Regions from separate parts of the Shewanella algidipiscicola genome, predicted to be linked through region 2. Evidence: predicted binding sites of a transcription regulator. Region 2 holds the regulator's gene; the other holds the start of a gene.
What was found. The regulator sigma-54, encoded in region 2, starts transcription at its own class of promoters, with help from an activator protein. The targets are predictions, from matches to a motif close to GTTGGCACGNNNNTNGNNT.

Region 1 (8,402 bases), on a different contig from region 2:
GCAGGCGGTTAACTTTCGCCTGATGCAAGTGGCCGAAGCGGATTTTGCCAATAAGCATGTTTGGCAGGAGGTGATTGCTGCCGATGACCAATGCCGCATAGAGGAGTTCTTGGTACTGCAAGATTACCTTATTGTGCAGCAGCGCCGTCAGGGACTCAGCCAGATCACCGTCTATCCGGATAAGCTACCTAGCTATCAAATCGACTTCGATGATCCCGCTTATGTGGTGGGTTTTGATGTTAATCCTCGCCAAGATAGCCACCAGCTTAGGCTCTATTATGCTAGCCCAACCACCCCAGAATCGATTTACCAATACGATTTGACCCAAGCTTCACCCAAGCGGTTACTCAAAAGGGAAAACGTATTAGGTGGCTTTAATAGTGAGCATTATCAGGCTGAACGCCTCTTTATCGATGCCAGAGATGGCGCGAGCATTCCCGTTACCTTGGTGTACAACAAAAGCTTATTTAAACGAGATGGCAGCAACCCACTGTACCAATATGGTTATGGCGCATACGGTTACACCATAGATGCGGATTTTGACAGTGCCATATTAAGCCTACTCGACCGAGGCGTGGTTTACGCCATTGCCCATGTGCGCGGTGGCGAAATGCTCGGCCGACCTTGGTATGACGCAGGCCGGCTGTTTAACAAGCAAAATAGCTTTAACGATTTTATCGATGTCACCCAAGCATTGATACAGCAACAATATGCCGATCCTCATAAAGTAGTTGCGACGGGGGGCAGCGCAGGTGGCCTGTTGATAGGCGCCGTGATTAACCAAGCACCCGAGCTCTACTTCGCTGTGGCCGCCCACGTGCCGTTTGTCGATATTGTGACGACCATGCTAGACGAGTCGATTCCACTCACCACCAATGAGTATGATGAATGGGGCAACCCTAACGATAAATCCGCCTTCGACTATATGCTCACTTACTCCCCCTATGACCACATAACGCGTCAAGCCTACCCTCACCTTTTGGTCACCACTGGTCTGCATGACTCTCAGGTGCAATATTTTGAACCGGCAAAATGGGTGGCGAAATTAAGGGAATATAAGACCGACGACAACTTATTACTGTTCCATATCGATATGGAAGCTGGACACGGTGGGAAAAGTGGCCGCTATCGCCGCTATCAAGACACGGCTGAAGAGTATGCTTTCTTATTGGGGTTGTTGGGCGCAGAGTCTATATTAACCAACAGCACAAGCTGTCGTTAACCACACTCAGAAAAACAAGAGCTATCGATGACGACGGGTAAACCTTGGTTTTTATATATCGTTGAGTGCCATAAAGGCCAACTCTATACCGGCGTAACAACCGATATCGCACGCCGCTTTAAAGAACATCAAGGCGGCGGCCCTAAAGCCGCTAAGTTTCTGCGCGGTAAGGGGCCGCTGCAATTGGTTTATCATGAGCAGTTAAGTTGTCACTCGACTGCACTGAAACGTGAAATAGCAGTTAAGAAGCTAACAAAAAAGCAAAAACTGACATTAATACAAAATGAGGCCAAAACGCATATCGTTAGCTAGTTTTAGCATTATTTCAGTGATATTTAGTGATTATCCCCATTGAAACATCCATCGATAATCGATCTAAAGACCAACAGCGGTTTATTAAAAATCATGTGGCTTTACTTAAACATAACAAAGATCTATTGTGGGAAATAATTGCTGATTTGAGACGACTATGGGCACCACCACATATGCAAAGGCTGATGGCTTGCCTAAACAATACAAGCAGCATCAACGCAGCTTTCTCGGCTTAATGTTAGTGCTAAGCTGTGCTTTTTTAATCACGCTTCTTCCCGATGTAAACCTTACCCTGTTTAGACTACTCAATGGAATCGCGGCAGAGTTACCCGATTGGCCCCTATTGCTCATCACCGACTTAGGCAATGGTGTGACGCTTGGAGTGATCACCTTATGCTTCTTGATCAAATGCCCTGAGATAATATTACGGGTGATCATTGCCAGCGTGTTGTCATTACTGCTCGTACCGCTATTAAAACAATATTTTGATATGCCGCGCCCCGCTGCAGTGTTAGAACCACTTAATATTATTGGTGAAACCCGCATGAGCCATAGTTTTCCCTCCGGCCATACTGCTAGCGCCTTCCTGTTTGCTGGTACCCTATGGTTTGCTTACCAAAGCCACACCATTAAAGTCTTTGCGATCACGTTTGGCACTATCGTTGGCATATCGAGGATCATTGTTGGCGCACACTGGCCACAAGATATTATGCTCGGCGCGATCGTCGGATTACTCTGCGCTTATACCGCTGCGTATTGTCCACCAACCCAGTTGCAGCGGGTCAATAACGCATTAATGCTGATGTTTTTATGGTTAGTATTGGTGATCTGCGAGCTAGAAAAAAGCTTTGATAAGGATATTATCTGGCAAGTGTTACTACTAAGATGGGGACTGCTGTTTACCGCCGCAACTCTCTTTTTACGCCAATACAATATTAAACAGCTGTTGATACAGCGCTTTGCCTCAAAAACACAATAGACTTATATCAACGGCCTTAGCGCTAAGTCGCTATTCAATATCGCCCGCGGCTAGCTATGGATGGGCGATGGCTAGTGCTATCAGGAACTTACAGCCCCCTTCCTCTTCAGCCTCGCTGAACAGGGTGATAGCGTTTCGCCTTCGCGCCGGGAAGCCATTAATCCATGGTGACGGGCCCCTGAATATTGTCAAAACTCAGATCGCCCGAACCAGATTCAATAATGTGTAATCCTTTGCTATTGTCGACGCTAATACCACCAGAACCATCATCAATAGTGACTAAACCAGCCACATGATTAATGACTATCGAGCCAGAACCATCATGCACAGACACATCACCATTCACCCGTTGGATCTCGATACTACCAGAGCCATCCGTTAAGCTGATATCCCCGTCAATATTTTGCAATACAATACTGCCTGAGCCATCATCGATAGTTAATGTTTTAGCACCATCGATAGTGATACTGCCAGAACCATCGGTAATGATCATTTCGGCATTCACGCCACGAACCTCAATATTACCCGAGCCATCATCCAGCATGAGTTTCAAATTGGTAGGCACTTTAACCACTAGATCAATATAAGGAGAGTTGCCACTCGTGAATGAGCCCCTACTGAAGGAGTCAAAATTGGCGATCAGTTTGGCGTGTTCACCTTCCTGCACTAAGCTAAGCTCTGGCTCGGCGCCATCATAACCATAAATGTCCGCCTCTATACGCACCTCCCGGAGCCCATCAACTCCTTCAATAGTCAGTGCTCCAGCCCCAGTTTCGGCTACGAGCTGTTGCAACTGTGTGGCATCAAGTATTAACTGCTGCTGGCGGTGATAATCAAACGAGGTCATACCCGCACCGTTAACGTTAATGATGCAGCCAGCTAACGAAGCACTCAGTGCGGCACATAAAACCAAGGGGCGTAAATTCATAACTCATATCCTTATTAATTAATGTTTGCTCAAACGCTTACCTCAAATAAAGCAGACTCCATGCCAATTATTTATCTTATTGTTTTAAATGATTTAAGTTGATTTCTGCTCAAAAATTTTAATGATATTCACTAAAAATCTGCTTAAATCACAACTCGTTAGTAAAAAAGCTCATTTAATGATCGGCAATGACCCATCCCAAATCCGTACCTCTTGAGGAGCATTTACCCATGTTACCCTTAACCATACGCAATAAAAAACGCAGCCTAAGCTGCGTTGGTACAGATGATAACACCGGCCATTACTCGTCTCGCCAAACCGGATAAACCTGATATTGCCCATCATAATAAGGGCTTCGAACATAAAACCAGCGTAACCTTGCCTCGCCATCAGCGGCAAAAGCAGGGTCTTGCAACGCTTGGGTAAATTCTGCCTGCAAGCTGGGGTCGGCCTCAAGCATTTGCGCCGCCAGTGGCTCTACGGCGTAATGCTCTATGTATTCGGTGCGGGTAAATATTGGATTGAAAAAGCCCCATTGTAATAATGAATCAGGCGACTGAGGTTCTAACAGCAATATCGCCAAATCCCCCAGAGGCTGCTGCGTATCAATCTTGACGGTGCCCGCTGGCAGTGTGGTTTGTACCCCATGTGCGCTCAATTGCGCGCTTACTCGCTGACGCCCTTCATAATCTTTACTGCCAAATTGCGGCGCTGTTAATTGATATTGGGTCAACTTAAGTGTCTTAGGCTCTGTTAGCGTTGTCATACGGATCCCATGAATTGCGAGACGCTCAATCACATCAAGCCACTGAGGTGCAACATAATAAGCTGAGGGGCGATTAACCTTTATGTCAGCCAGAGTATTACCTATCACGGGTAAATTTTCGTAAAGTTTAGGCTCGCCAGTCCAGCGAACAACCTTTTCACCACTGATGGGGCTGATTTCGGTGCGGTAATCAATCCCTTTGAAATCCCATCCTTGCTGCTGTTGCTGGGCGCCCCAAGTTAAGGTAATGCGGTCGCTATAACGATACTTGTCTTGCTTAATCGCCGAGCGCAGTGAAGTGGCTTGCTTGCCCACCAATTCGAGGGTGGCCGCTAACATGACATAAGTACCAAGCACTCGTTGCTTAAACGGCTTTAAACTATGATTTTCAATTAAAATCGTCGGTAGATGCCGAGCATCACCATAACCATTTGAGTAACGTGGACTGGCATTCCATAATGACATTCCCTTACTCACATCACTATTGTCGATAGCAAACACCAAGGGACCCGGAATATGCCCTTCGCGCATTAACGCCTGCTCCACATAAGGTCGATATTGGGTATCTAGCCAACGAAAACTCGACGGGCTCAGCCCTTGAGCTAAGTTATAGCCAAAGGTGACATCATATTGATAGTCCATGCCATCGGTAACGTGCACATCGATATACAGGTCGGGCTGCCATCGATTTATCGCACCCAGCATATGCTGCATCTCTACCGCGTCGGCCTTGGCATAATCACGATTCAAATTAAGGTTGTTAGCCGCAGTACGCCAACCCATCTCTATCGGGCCACGCTGATTAACGCGATTATATTGACCACTGCGCTCATGGGCATCGACACTAAAAATCGGTACAAATAGTAAATTAGCCCCATCGAGTAGCGCCGCTTTATCACCCAATACCATGTCTCGTAGTAACATCATGCCGGCATCTTTACCGTCAATTTCTCCGGCGTGGATCCCTGCCTGCACTAACACAGTGGGTTTATCCGTCGCAGCCAAGGCCTCAGGAGTATCAGCCCCCTCTGTCGATGCTATCAGCATCCAAATATCACGCCCCTGAGGGCTCTTCCCTAGCGACACCTTGTGCAACAGGTCACTACTTGCCACCAGCTTATCTAACCAAACAAACGTCTCATCATAACTCGGGCTAACCTTAAAGCCGCCCACTTCAAATGGGGTTGCCCATGGCGCTTCGCCATCGAGTAGCAACGATTCACTCGCCCCGTGCCACACAATGCTTGGCGGTAAGATGGCATCGTTAACGTAGGTAGTAGCAATCTGCGGGGTCGCAGCGGGTTGCTCAGCCCATACAGGCAAGCCAAGCGTTAAAGGGAGTAACAGGAAAAGTATCGATAATTGAGGGCGCATAGATATTGACCTTACGGCTTATTTTTAGACAGACATATTTAACGAAATATCCTTTAAATGCAACATTCTAGCGCCAATAAAAAGCCCAGCAAGTGCTGGGCTTTTTGATACTGTTAGCGTCAACTATGATTCTTTATCAGCCGTCTTGGCGATAGCGGCATCACTACCACCATTGCGCTCTCGTTTACTGAAGATACGTTCAACTATCACGAAGAAGATCGGAATAAAGAAGATCCCCAAGAAGGTTGAACTCATCATGCCACCGAGCACACCGGTACCGATAGCGTTCTGGCTACCAGACCCGACACCAGTACTAATTGCTAATGGTACAACCCCCAAACCAAACGCCAGAGAGGTCATGAGGATCGGTCGCAAACGAACCCGCACCGCATGTAAGGTCGCTTCGACGAGACCTGCACCTTTCTCATAGAACTCTTTAGCAAACTCTACAATCAAGATAGCGTTCTTCGTCGCTAGACCCACAGTGGTTAACAGACCGACTTGGAAGAATACGTCGTTGGGCAGACCCCGACCATTCATCGCCAATAGCGCACCAATGACCCCAAGCGGCACCACTAAGATAACCGCAAATGGCACAGACCAACTCTCGTACAGCGCAGCCAATACTAAGAACACGACTATAATAGAGAGTGCGTATAGTGCTGGCGCCTGATTACCCGATAAACGCTCTTCATAAGACAGGCCATTCCATTCGACACCAAATCCTGGTGGTAATTTAGCAACCATGGCTTCGATATCATCCATCGCCGCACCTGTACTATACCCCGGCGCAGTGCCTCCCTGAATGTTCATTGACGGCAAACCGTTAAAGCGTTCTAGACGCGGTGAACCAAATTCCCATGAGCCGGTAGCAAAGGCCGAGAAAGGCACCATCTCACCTTCAGCATTACGTACATACCAGGTATCAAGATCTTCCGGCTGCATACGGTACTGAGCATCGCCTTGCACGTACACTTTCTTCACTCGACCACGGTCAATAAAGTCGTTGACGTAACTGCCACCCCAGGCCGTGCCTAGTACACTGTTTACCGCATCGATGTCGACACTCAAGGCGCGAAGCTTGGCGTGATCCACATGGATTTGATACATAGGCGCATCTTCCTGACCATTAGGACGCACACCGACCAAGTTGGGGTTTTGCGCGGCCAGCCCAAGCAACATATTACGGGCCTCAACCAACTTATCGTGGCCTTGACCATTTCTGTCTTGTAGATAGAAATCGAAACCGTTAGCGGTACCCAGTTCAATCACGGCAGGCGGGACAAAGGCAAATACAAAGGCTTCTTTCATTTGCGAGAACATCGCCATAGAACGCCCAGCAATTGACTGAACATCTTGACCCTGCTCACCACGAACAGACCAATCTTTTAAACCGACAAACGCCAAACCCATGTTTTGACCACTACCGGCAAAACTAAAACCAGAGACAGTAAACACTGAGTTAACACTGTCGCCCTCTTGGTTAAGGTAGAAATCGGTGACTTTTTCCATCACCCTTTTGGTGCTTTCTTGAGTCGAGTTTACTGGCAAAATAGCCTGCGTGAACAAGATACCTTGGTCTTCATCCGGTAAGAAAGCGGTAGGCATGCGCATGAAAATCCAGCCTACGGCCACGGTCAATGCCAAGTAGACCAGCATGACACGTCCGGTACGCTTAATCATAGAGGCAACACTGGCCTCATAGCGCGATGTCATTGCATCGAACTTACGGTTAAACCAACCGAAGAAACCGGTTTTGACGTGCCCTTCGCCTTTCGCGATAGGCTTTAACATGGTCGCACACAGTGCCGGCGTCAGGATAATTGCCACCATCACAGACAAGGCCATGGCAGAGACAATCGTGACCGAGAACTGACGATAGATAACCCCTGTCGAGCCCGACATAAAGGCCATGGGTACGAATACCGCAGACAAGGTAAGACCGATACCCACTAGAGCGCCGGTGATCTGATCCATCGACTTACGCGTCGCTTCGAGCGGGCTCAGGCCCTCCTCTTGCATCACACGCTCAACGTTCTCCACCACCACAATCGCATCGTCCACCAGCAAACCAATGGCCAATACCATGGCGAACATGGTAAGAGTATTAATCGAAAATCCGGTCGCCGATAAAATGGCAAACGTACCTAACAATACAACGGGAACCGCAATAGTTGGGATTAACGTCGCGCGGAAGTTTTGCAAGAACAGGTACATGATCACGAAGACCAAGACGACGGCTTCTAGTAAGGTATGTACCACTCCCTCAATCGACTTCTCAACAAAAGGCGTTGTATCATAAGGATAAACAACCTCTAACCCTTGTGGGAAGAACACCTTTAATTCATCAATTTTTTCACGCACACGCTCAGCAGTCGCTAACGCATTAGCGCCAGTAGCTAGCTTAACTGCCAGACCCGACGCCGGCTTACCGTTATAAAACGATTCAACCGCATAACTTTCTGCGCCAAGCTCAACACGTGCCACATCTTCTAAGAAGACCTTAGCACCCGAACTGTCTGCTTTGATGATGATTTTCTTAAACTCATCGGCAGTTTGTAGACGACTCTGAGCCGAAACCGTAGCATTTAACTCTTGGCCCGCAAGCGCAGGAGCGCCACCTAATTGGCCAGCCGAAACTTGCGCATTCTGCTCACGAATCGACGCCATAATATCTTGGCTGGTCAGGTTGTATTGGGTCAGCTTTAACGGATCGAGCCATATACGCATCGCATATTGTGCACCGAATAACTGAATTTCCCCCACACCAGCAACACGGCTAATAGGGTCTTGGATATTTGAGCCAACATAGTCGGCAATA
Region 2 (8,402 bases):
AGTTTCGAGCAGATTCTCTATCTGCCAAATAAACTTGTTCACTAGCGGCTGTTGGCTTAAAAACTGTTGTACTGGTTGGTCGAGACCTGTCAGCGGGCGTAACTCTGATTCCCAGTGAGGGTTGGGCAGAAAACGCACGTCAAACATAAAGTCAGCTTCACTTGGCATGCCATATTTAAAACCAAACGACTCAAAATTAATCACTAACTCCTTGTCCACGGTGCCCAGTAAGATCTCGCGTACTTTATCGCTTAAATCATAGATGTTAAGCGTCGAAGTATCTATGTAGTGATCGACCATCTTGGAGATAGGCTCGAGTATTTTGCCTTCAAGCTGTATCGCCTCTTTAAGGGAGACTTTTGAGCGTGATAGTGGATGCAACCTACGGGTTTCACTGTAGCGTTTGAGCAATACATCGTCAGAAGAGTTTAGAAAGAAACTCAGTAATTCGGTATCTTTAGGAAGATTCGCTAGCTGCTTTTCAAGCTGGATATCTTCGCTGGGCATGTTGCGCACATCGACGCTAATCGCAACAAGTTCATTTCTACCTTTAAGCTGACTGAGCAGCGAGTCCATCATCTGCAGTGGCAGATTGTCGACACAGTAATAGCCCAGATCTTCCAGTACCCTAAGGACTACCGATTTTCCTGAGCCTGAGCGCCCAGATACCATTACCAATTTCATTGGGTGATCACCTGATACAGTTCTGCTTCGTCGTGGGTTTTTCTTAGCTGTTTGATGATAGCTTTATCACTTAATTTCTCTGCCATCGCGGCGAGAGTGCTAAGGTGTTGCTCGCATTGCTCTGCGGGAACCAGTAATGCAAAGAGGATATCGACCGGCTGATTATCAATTGCATCGAATGCAATTGGCTCCGCACATTTAATCAATACGGCGACGGGTTTCTCAATATTCGTCAGCCGTCCGTGAGGGATCGCGATACCATTGCCTATACCTGTGCTGCCCATTTTCTCTCTCGCCAAAAGGCTTTCAAAAATCTCTTGAGAGGAAAGGGTGGGGTACTGGACAGCGGCCAAGTCGCTGATAAGTTCCAGTACCTTTTTCTTACTGCCCGGAGTGGCGCAGGTTGTGCACTCCGGCCGCAGGATGGTACTAAGTTCCATCGTTAATGTTTTGTTAGCTTCTCTTTATGTTTAATGACCTGACGATCTAATTTATCGATCAGGGAATCTATCGCGGCATACATATCCGCGTGCTCTGATGTTGCAAATATTTCTCCACCACTAAGATGTAACTTTGCTTCAACTTTTTGCATCAATTTTTCGACATTTAATATCACGTGGACATTATTGATCTGATCGAAATGCCGTTCAAGCTTTGTAAACTTTTCTTCAACATAGTTGCGCAGAGATTGGGTGATCTCAATGTGGTGCCCAGTCAGATTTATTTGCATAAAGTGATTCCTCCGGTTTCCAGTTGTTGATTATAAGCTTTTACGTTGATTTGACGGCGGTATAAACATCGCCTCACGATATTTTGCTATCGTGCGTCTAGCGACTTGAATACCTTGCTCGGCTAACAGTTGTGCCATTTTACTGTCACTTAAGGGTTTCTTTTGATTTTCTGCGGCGACTAGCTTCTTAATAAAAGCGCGGATCGCAGTAGAAGAGCATTCGCCACCATCGTCGGTCCCAACATGGCTGGAGAAAAAGTATTTTAGCTCAAAAATCCCTCTTGGCGTGTGCATATACTTTTGGGTGGTGACCCGCGAGATGGTAGATTCATGCATTTCGACCGCTTCGGCAATATCATTAAGCACCATAGGTTTCATCGCTTCTTCACCAAACTCGAAAAACCCTTGCTGGAAATCGACAATGCAGTTGGTGACCTTGAGTAAGGTATCGTTGCGGCTCTCTAAACTTTTTAGAAACCATTTAGCTTCTTGCAGGTGACCACGAATAAACTGGCCATCGGCTTGGTTTTTGGTGCTGCGTGCCATTGAGGCATAATGTTGGTTTACATTAATCTTAGGCATACTATCGGGATTAAGCTCGACTACCCAGCGACCTTTTTTCTTGCTAACTGTGACATCGGGGATCACGTATTCATCACGACTGGCGGTAATGGCCAGCCCTGGGCGTGGATTAAGAGTTTGAATCAGCGCTATGGCCTCGCGTAGTTCATCTTCTTTCAGTTTGGTCTTACGCATCAATAGGCGAAAATCTCGCCCGGCAATCAGATCTAAGTAATCACGGATCAAGAGCCTGGCATTGTCGATATGCGGGGTGTCGGAGCTGTATTGGGCCAGTTGGATCATCAGGCATTCGCTGAGGTCTCTGGCAGCGATCCCGATAGGATCGAAATGTTGTATCCGCTTTAATACCGCTTCAATTTCATCGAGCTCGATTTCAGGATCGCCCATGGCTTCAAGAATATCGTCGCAAGTCTGCGTCAAGTAACCTCGCTCGTCTATGGCGTCAATGATGGCGGTGGCGATAGCGAGGTCGTTGTCAGAGAAGGGGGTGAGGTTTTTTTGCCATTCGAGGTGCTCATACAGGCCTTCGCTGGTTTCCCCTTGAAATGGCATGTCATCGTCGCGCATCGCACCAGAGCTGGAGTTAGGTGATGCGGTATAGACCTCATCCCATGTAGTGTCGACGGGCAGCTCATCGGGCATAGAGTCTTGGTTGAGCGCATCGGAGGTTTCTAAGCTCGAATTGTCTTCACTAGAGTCGACTTGCCGTTGCTCATTGTAATCGGTGTCGAAGTTGTCATTACGCTCTTGTTCTGAGTCGATATTGGCGCCTTCTTGCTCCTCGTCTAACTCGAGTAGAGGGTTAGACTCTAGTGCTTGCTGGATCTCTTGCTGCAGCTCCAATGACGACAGTTGTAACAAGCGGATAGCTTGTTGCAACTGGGGCGTCATGGTTAAATGCTGACCCATTTTGAGCTGAAGTGACGCTTTCATCGTACTGCTATTCCCTTGTTTCTAATTCTAAAGTGAGAAAGCTGCCTCCGGTATTAAACCGCTAAGGCGAATGATCTACTTACTAAGGTAAAAACGGTTTCGCCTTTACCTTGAGCGCTAATAACGTTAACTATAGCTTGAATTGTTCCCCTAAGTACACCGCTCGAACTTGTTGGTTATCTAAGATCTCTGCGGGTGTTCCCTCGGCAATCAAGTTGCCGTGGCTGACAATATAGGCTTTCTCACACACATCCAATGTTTCCCGTACGTTGTGGTCGGTGATCAATACCCCAAGGCCACGGTTTTTCAACTGCTCAATAATTTTTTTGATGTCGATAACTGAAATGGGATCGACCCCAGCGAAGGGTTCGTCGAGCAAAATAAACTTAGGGTTGGCGGCTAATGCTCGGGCGATTTCGACGCGTCGACGTTCACCCCCTGACAGTGCCATCCCCTGACTATCGCGGATGTGGGTGATATGAAACTCTTCTAGCAGATGCTCCAACTCCTCTTCGCGCGCATCGTTATTGAGCTCGCGCCGGGTTTGTAATACCGCCATAATATTATCGCGCACCGATAATTTACGGAAAATACTGGCTTCTTGCGGTAGATAGCCAATTCCTTTGCGAGCGCGCAGATGCATAGGATCTAGGGTGAGATCATCATCATCAATAAAAATGCGCCCCTTGTCACTCTGCACCAGACCAACAACCATGTAAAAGGTCGTGGTTTTACCGGCGCCATTAGGGCCCAATAAGCCGACAATCTGCCCTGTACGCACGGTTAAGCTGACATCTTGTACCACGGCGCGGCTCTTATAGCTTTTGGCTAAATTAACCGCTTTTAGCGTCATCTCTGTCATTACTGTTCCTGCTTGGGCTGTTCTTGGGGCTGACTGTTGCTGTTGTCTTGGTAATTTTCAGGCTGAATGATGGTGATCACGCGATCGCTACCTGTGCTTTCGGCTATCAACTGTTGCTGTTCTATGTTGTAGCGAATTTGATTACCCGTGACTTGGCTACCTTCTTGTTCGAGGGTGGCATTGCCGATAAGGGTTAAGGTGCGAGTCGACAGTTCGTAGCGGATCTCATTGGCGCTGGCTGACGCAGGGCGGCCGTTTTCCATCACCTGTGTGTAGGTTGCTGGCTTACCTGTGGCCACTAAGATTTTGCCACTACTATTTTCTTTGGTAAACGCACGTAATTCATCCGCCAAAATTTTAATCGAGCCCTGAGTTACCTCAACTGGGCCATTAAAGATAATCTGATTATTTTTAATATCAGCTTCTTGGCTCGCGGCTGAAATCTTAACCTCTTGCAGCAGGTCAGTTTCATTCGCCGCACTCTGCAAGCTCACCATGGTTAACAGGCCTGCAAGAATAAGATTATTTAGTTTCATATGTTCCTTCTACCTGGCTCGTCAGTCGTACTTTTTGTGCATTGAGATCAGCATATAAGCCTTTGCCAGTAATTAAAAAATCGTTACCGGTGATCCGAATGGTTCGATCGGATGTCATGATCATGGTGTTGAGATCCAACTCCATATAGTTAGTTTCTATGGTTTGGATGGGCTCTTCAGGGCTAATGGCGTCAATAATGACATTATTTTCTAAGATGACTCTGCCACTGTCTTTGTCTAATGTACCCCTAGCCGAGCGTAACCGCCACTGTGCATCGCCGTTATCGGGATAGACCAGATAGATGGGCTGGGTAAAATAGGTGATATTACGCTCGGCATAGTGTTCCATATGGCTAGCCGAGACGCGGCTATTAAGCTTACCTTGCTCGTCGTATTGCACACTATTGATGTTGTTAATCACATAATCTGGACGATCGGACGCGTCGAGCAGCAATGCTTGTGAGCCGTGCTTGGACTGTACCTGCCAATAGAGTATTAAAGCGGTACCAAAAAACGCGATAATCGCCAGGGTGACTCTGTTCATATGCTCATACCGTGGGCCGAGTCAAACTTATCTTGGCTCAGCAAAATCAGGTCGGTTAATTCACGTAGCGCGCCGTGGCCGCCTTTAATATGAGTGACCATATCGGCATGCTGTTTAACATAAGGGTGACCATCGGCGACACACACCGACAAACCGACTTGTTGCATCACGGGGAGGTCGACCATGTCATCGCCAATATAAGCCACCTGTTGTGGGCTGACTTGGTAGCGAGCTAATAACTCTTGATAGGGAATGAGCTTGTTGTCGACACCTTGATAAATGTGGCTAATGCCAAGGGCTGTCATACGGTCTTCGACAATTTTTGATTTGCGTCCGGTAATAATGGCCACAGGAATATCGCTAGTCAGTAGCGAGCGAACGCCATAGCCATCACGAGTGTGGAAGGTTTTCAGCTCGTCGCCAGAGTTGCTCATGTAAACTAGCCCGTCAGAAAACACGCCGTCAACGTCACAAATCAGCAGTTTAATCTGTTTAGCCTTTTGCCAGACTGAGTCAGTGATAGGGCCGTAAAAACCTTGATGCGCCATGTTAAATCACTCCTGCTTTAACCATATCGAGCATGTTGAGTGCGCCAATGGGTTGCTGTTGAAGGTTAGTTACAATTAAGCCATTAATCTGCTTTTCTTCCATTATGTTAAGCGCCTCAGCAGCTAAAATACCGTCGGTAACGGTAACGCAGCCTTGGGTCATGACTTCGCTGATGGCGGTGGTTCTAAGGTCGACTTCAGCATCGATCACGCGGCGCAGATCGCCATCGGTAAAGATACCAACCAATACAGCATTGTCATCGATTACTGCGGTCATGCCGAGACCTTTCTTAGAGATCTCATATAATGCGTCGGTAATGCAGATGTGTTGGGGCACTATGGGAAGCTCATCGCCTTGGTGCATCACATCGCTGACTTTTAGCAGCAATTTACGCCCTAAGCTGCCACCAGGGTGCGATAGTGCAAAATCATCTTTAGTAAAGCCTCTAGCCTGCAACAGTGCCACAGCAAGTGCATCGCCCATCACCAAGGTCGCTGTGGTGCTGGAGGTCGGCGCGAGCCCAAGTGGACAAGCTTCTTCTGGCACTTCGATGCACAGGTGTACCATAGCATGTTTTGCCATATTGGAGTCGGGTTTGCCTGTTACCGCAATCACTGGCAGCCCCATGCGTTTTATCACTGGCATTAGGGTTAAAATTTCACTGGCTTCCCCAGAGTTGGAAATGGCAAGAACAATATCATTTTCACTCAGAACGCCGAGATCGCCGTGGCTGGCTTCGCCGGGATGCACAAAGAAGGCAGGGGTGCCAGTACTGGCTAAGGTGGCAGAAATCTTGTTGCCGATATGGCCTGATTTGCCCATGCCCATCACGATCACTTTGCCGGTGCATTTCAGAATTAACTGGCATGCTTTAGCAAATTCGCTTGAATCGACATATTGATATAGATTATCGAGGGCATTACGCTCGATATCGATAACATTGCGCCCCCATTGGCGTAGTTGATCTGCATCTACCATCTTGTTCTCTCTATTAAAAATCAGTTTGGGCCAGACCTGTCATTAGGATTGAAAAACCAGTACCTGATAAGCGATAAAGCTCATTAACAACACTCCGCCGTGCCAAGGTTTGAGCTGACGCGACTTACCCGTTAATAGGATCAGTATGGCTAAGGCACTGCTGGTCGCCAATACCATATAAAAGTCTCGAGTGCTGGCTGCGGCATCGACAGCACCAGGGGCGATCAATGCAGGCAGCGCGAGTACTGCTAAAATATTAAATAGATTCGAGCCGACGATGTTGCCTATGGCTAAATCATCTTCTTTTTTCAGTACCCCGGCCACACAGGCGGCTAATTCTGGCAGACTGGTACCGACGGCGATAATGGTGAGACCAATCACCAGGTCCGATAAGTGGTACGCTTTAGCGATACCCACGGCGCCATTGACCATCCAATCGGCCGATAACGGCAGTAAAATAATGCCGACGACTAACCAGAGTATGGCTTTGATTGTCGGGACATCTTTGGGGATTTCACTATCAGACTCATCGGCTAACACATCGGCTTCTTTGTTATTAATAGCATGCCAAATCAGGTAGCCCATTAAGGCTAAAAACAGCAGCATTAGGCCCGCACCCTCAATGCGCGTCAGTTGTCCGTCATGCAGGAAATACCCTGCTATCACAGTGGCGGCCAGCATCATAGGAATTTCACGCTTTAAAGTTTGCGAGCTAACGGTGATGGCACCCAATAGGGCGGTGAGTCCGAGAATCAAACTGATGTTGGCGATGTTTGAGCCTAATACATTACCAATGGCGGTATCGGTCATGCCTTCCATTGATGCTGTCGCGGCGACAAACATTTCTGGCGCCGAGCTGCCCATGGCAACAATCGTTAAACCAATTAACATGGGGGGGAGGCCTAAATTGCGGGCAAAGGCCCCGGCACCATAAACGAATTTGTCAGCACTCCATACTAGAGTGGCTAATCCAGCGAGCAGTAAGAAAATATTAAAAAGCATTAAAAGTTCATTTTTGTTTGAGTGTCTGCTGCGCATTTTCGCTGGATTTGAACAAAATTGAAAGTATTGCGGCAAGATAGTGTCGATTCAGTTGTGCACAATAGGTCAATTACGTACAATTTGTCTCTTTTTGTGCCGATTTATCATGGAACATATAGGTCTTACAATGATCAATGAACGAGCAGATGATGACGCCACGCCGCTAGTCGAGATTGAACATCTCGCTTTTAGTCGCGGTTCTCATGTGATTTACGAAGATGTTAGCCTGTCGATCCCGAAAGGCAAAGTCACCGCTATTATGGGTCCTAGTGGGATAGGGAAAACCACCCTGCTTAAGTTAATCGGTGGTCAATTACAGCCCGATCGCGGCAATATTAAAGTCGATGGTATCGATGTGCATCAATGCAGTCGCAGTGAGCTGTTTGAGCTGCGTAAACGTATGAGTATGCTATTTCAAAGTGGTGCACTGTTTACCGACATGAATGTATTCGACAATGTCGCATTTGCCTTGCGTGAGCACTCAGGCTTACCCGAGGCTATCATCAAACGCATTGTGTTGATGAAATTAGAGGCCGTAGGCCTGCGCGGCGCGGCGAAGATGATGCCCAGTGAGTTATCTGGTGGTATGCAGCGACGTGCGGCATTGGCTAGAGCCATCGCTTTAGAGCCTGAACTGATTTTATATGATGAGCCATTTGCGGGCCAAGATCCAATTTCCATGGGAGTATTAGTCAAGCTTATCAGGGAGTTAAGTGATGCGCTTAACTTGACCTCTGTCGTGGTATCTCACGATGTGCAAGAGGTGCTGGGGATTGCCGATTATGTCTATGTGTTGGCCGACAAGCGCATTATTGCTCATGGTACGCCTGAAGAGTTAAGGCTGGCCGATAATCCAAAGTTGAAGCAGTTTATTGGTGGGGAGCCTGATGGCCCAGTGCCATTTCATTTTCCTGCTCCAGATTACCAAAAGGAGATGTTAGGTGAGCTTAACTGATCACATTG

Region 1: DN599_RS16870 (DUF4097 family beta strand repeat-containing protein) is a predicted target of sigma-54. The motif match lies at 3,491-3,509, and genes of this name have one in related genera.

Annotation. Positions count from the first base shown of each region.
Region 1 covers NZ_OXJV01000020.1:83,168-91,569, forward strand. Annotated here, with positions in the region: gene DN599_RS16855 (S9 family peptidase) at 1-1,222, shown strand, start outside; gene DN599_RS16860 (GIY-YIG nuclease family protein) at 1,250-1,534, shown strand; gene DN599_RS16865 (phosphatase PAP2 family protein) at 1,692-2,513, shown strand; gene DN599_RS16870 (DUF4097 family beta strand repeat-containing protein) at 2,671-3,441, opposite strand; gene DN599_RS16875 (M14 family metallopeptidase) at 3,743-5,581, opposite strand; gene DN599_RS16880 (efflux RND transporter permease subunit) at 5,705-8,402, opposite strand, start outside.
Region 2 covers NZ_OXJV01000001.1:185,360-193,761, forward strand. Annotated here, with positions in the region: gene rapZ (RNase adapter RapZ) at 1-684, opposite strand, end outside; gene ptsN (PTS IIA-like nitrogen regulatory protein PtsN) at 681-1,124, opposite strand; gene hpf (ribosome hibernation promoting factor) at 1,127-1,414, opposite strand; gene DN599_RS00840 (RNA polymerase factor sigma-54) at 1,445-2,929, opposite strand; gene lptB (LPS export ABC transporter ATP-binding protein) at 3,060-3,791, opposite strand; gene lptA (lipopolysaccharide transport periplasmic protein LptA) at 3,791-4,327, opposite strand; gene lptC (LPS export ABC transporter periplasmic protein LptC) at 4,314-4,871, opposite strand; gene kdsC (3-deoxy-manno-octulosonate-8-phosphatase KdsC) at 4,868-5,419, opposite strand; gene DN599_RS18695 (KpsF/GutQ family sugar-phosphate isomerase) at 5,421-6,398, opposite strand; gene DN599_RS18700 (calcium/sodium antiporter) at 6,441-7,400, opposite strand; gene DN599_RS00870 (ATP-binding cassette domain-containing protein) at 7,567-8,394, shown strand; gene mlaE (lipid asymmetry maintenance ABC transporter permease subunit MlaE) at 8,381-8,402, shown strand, end outside.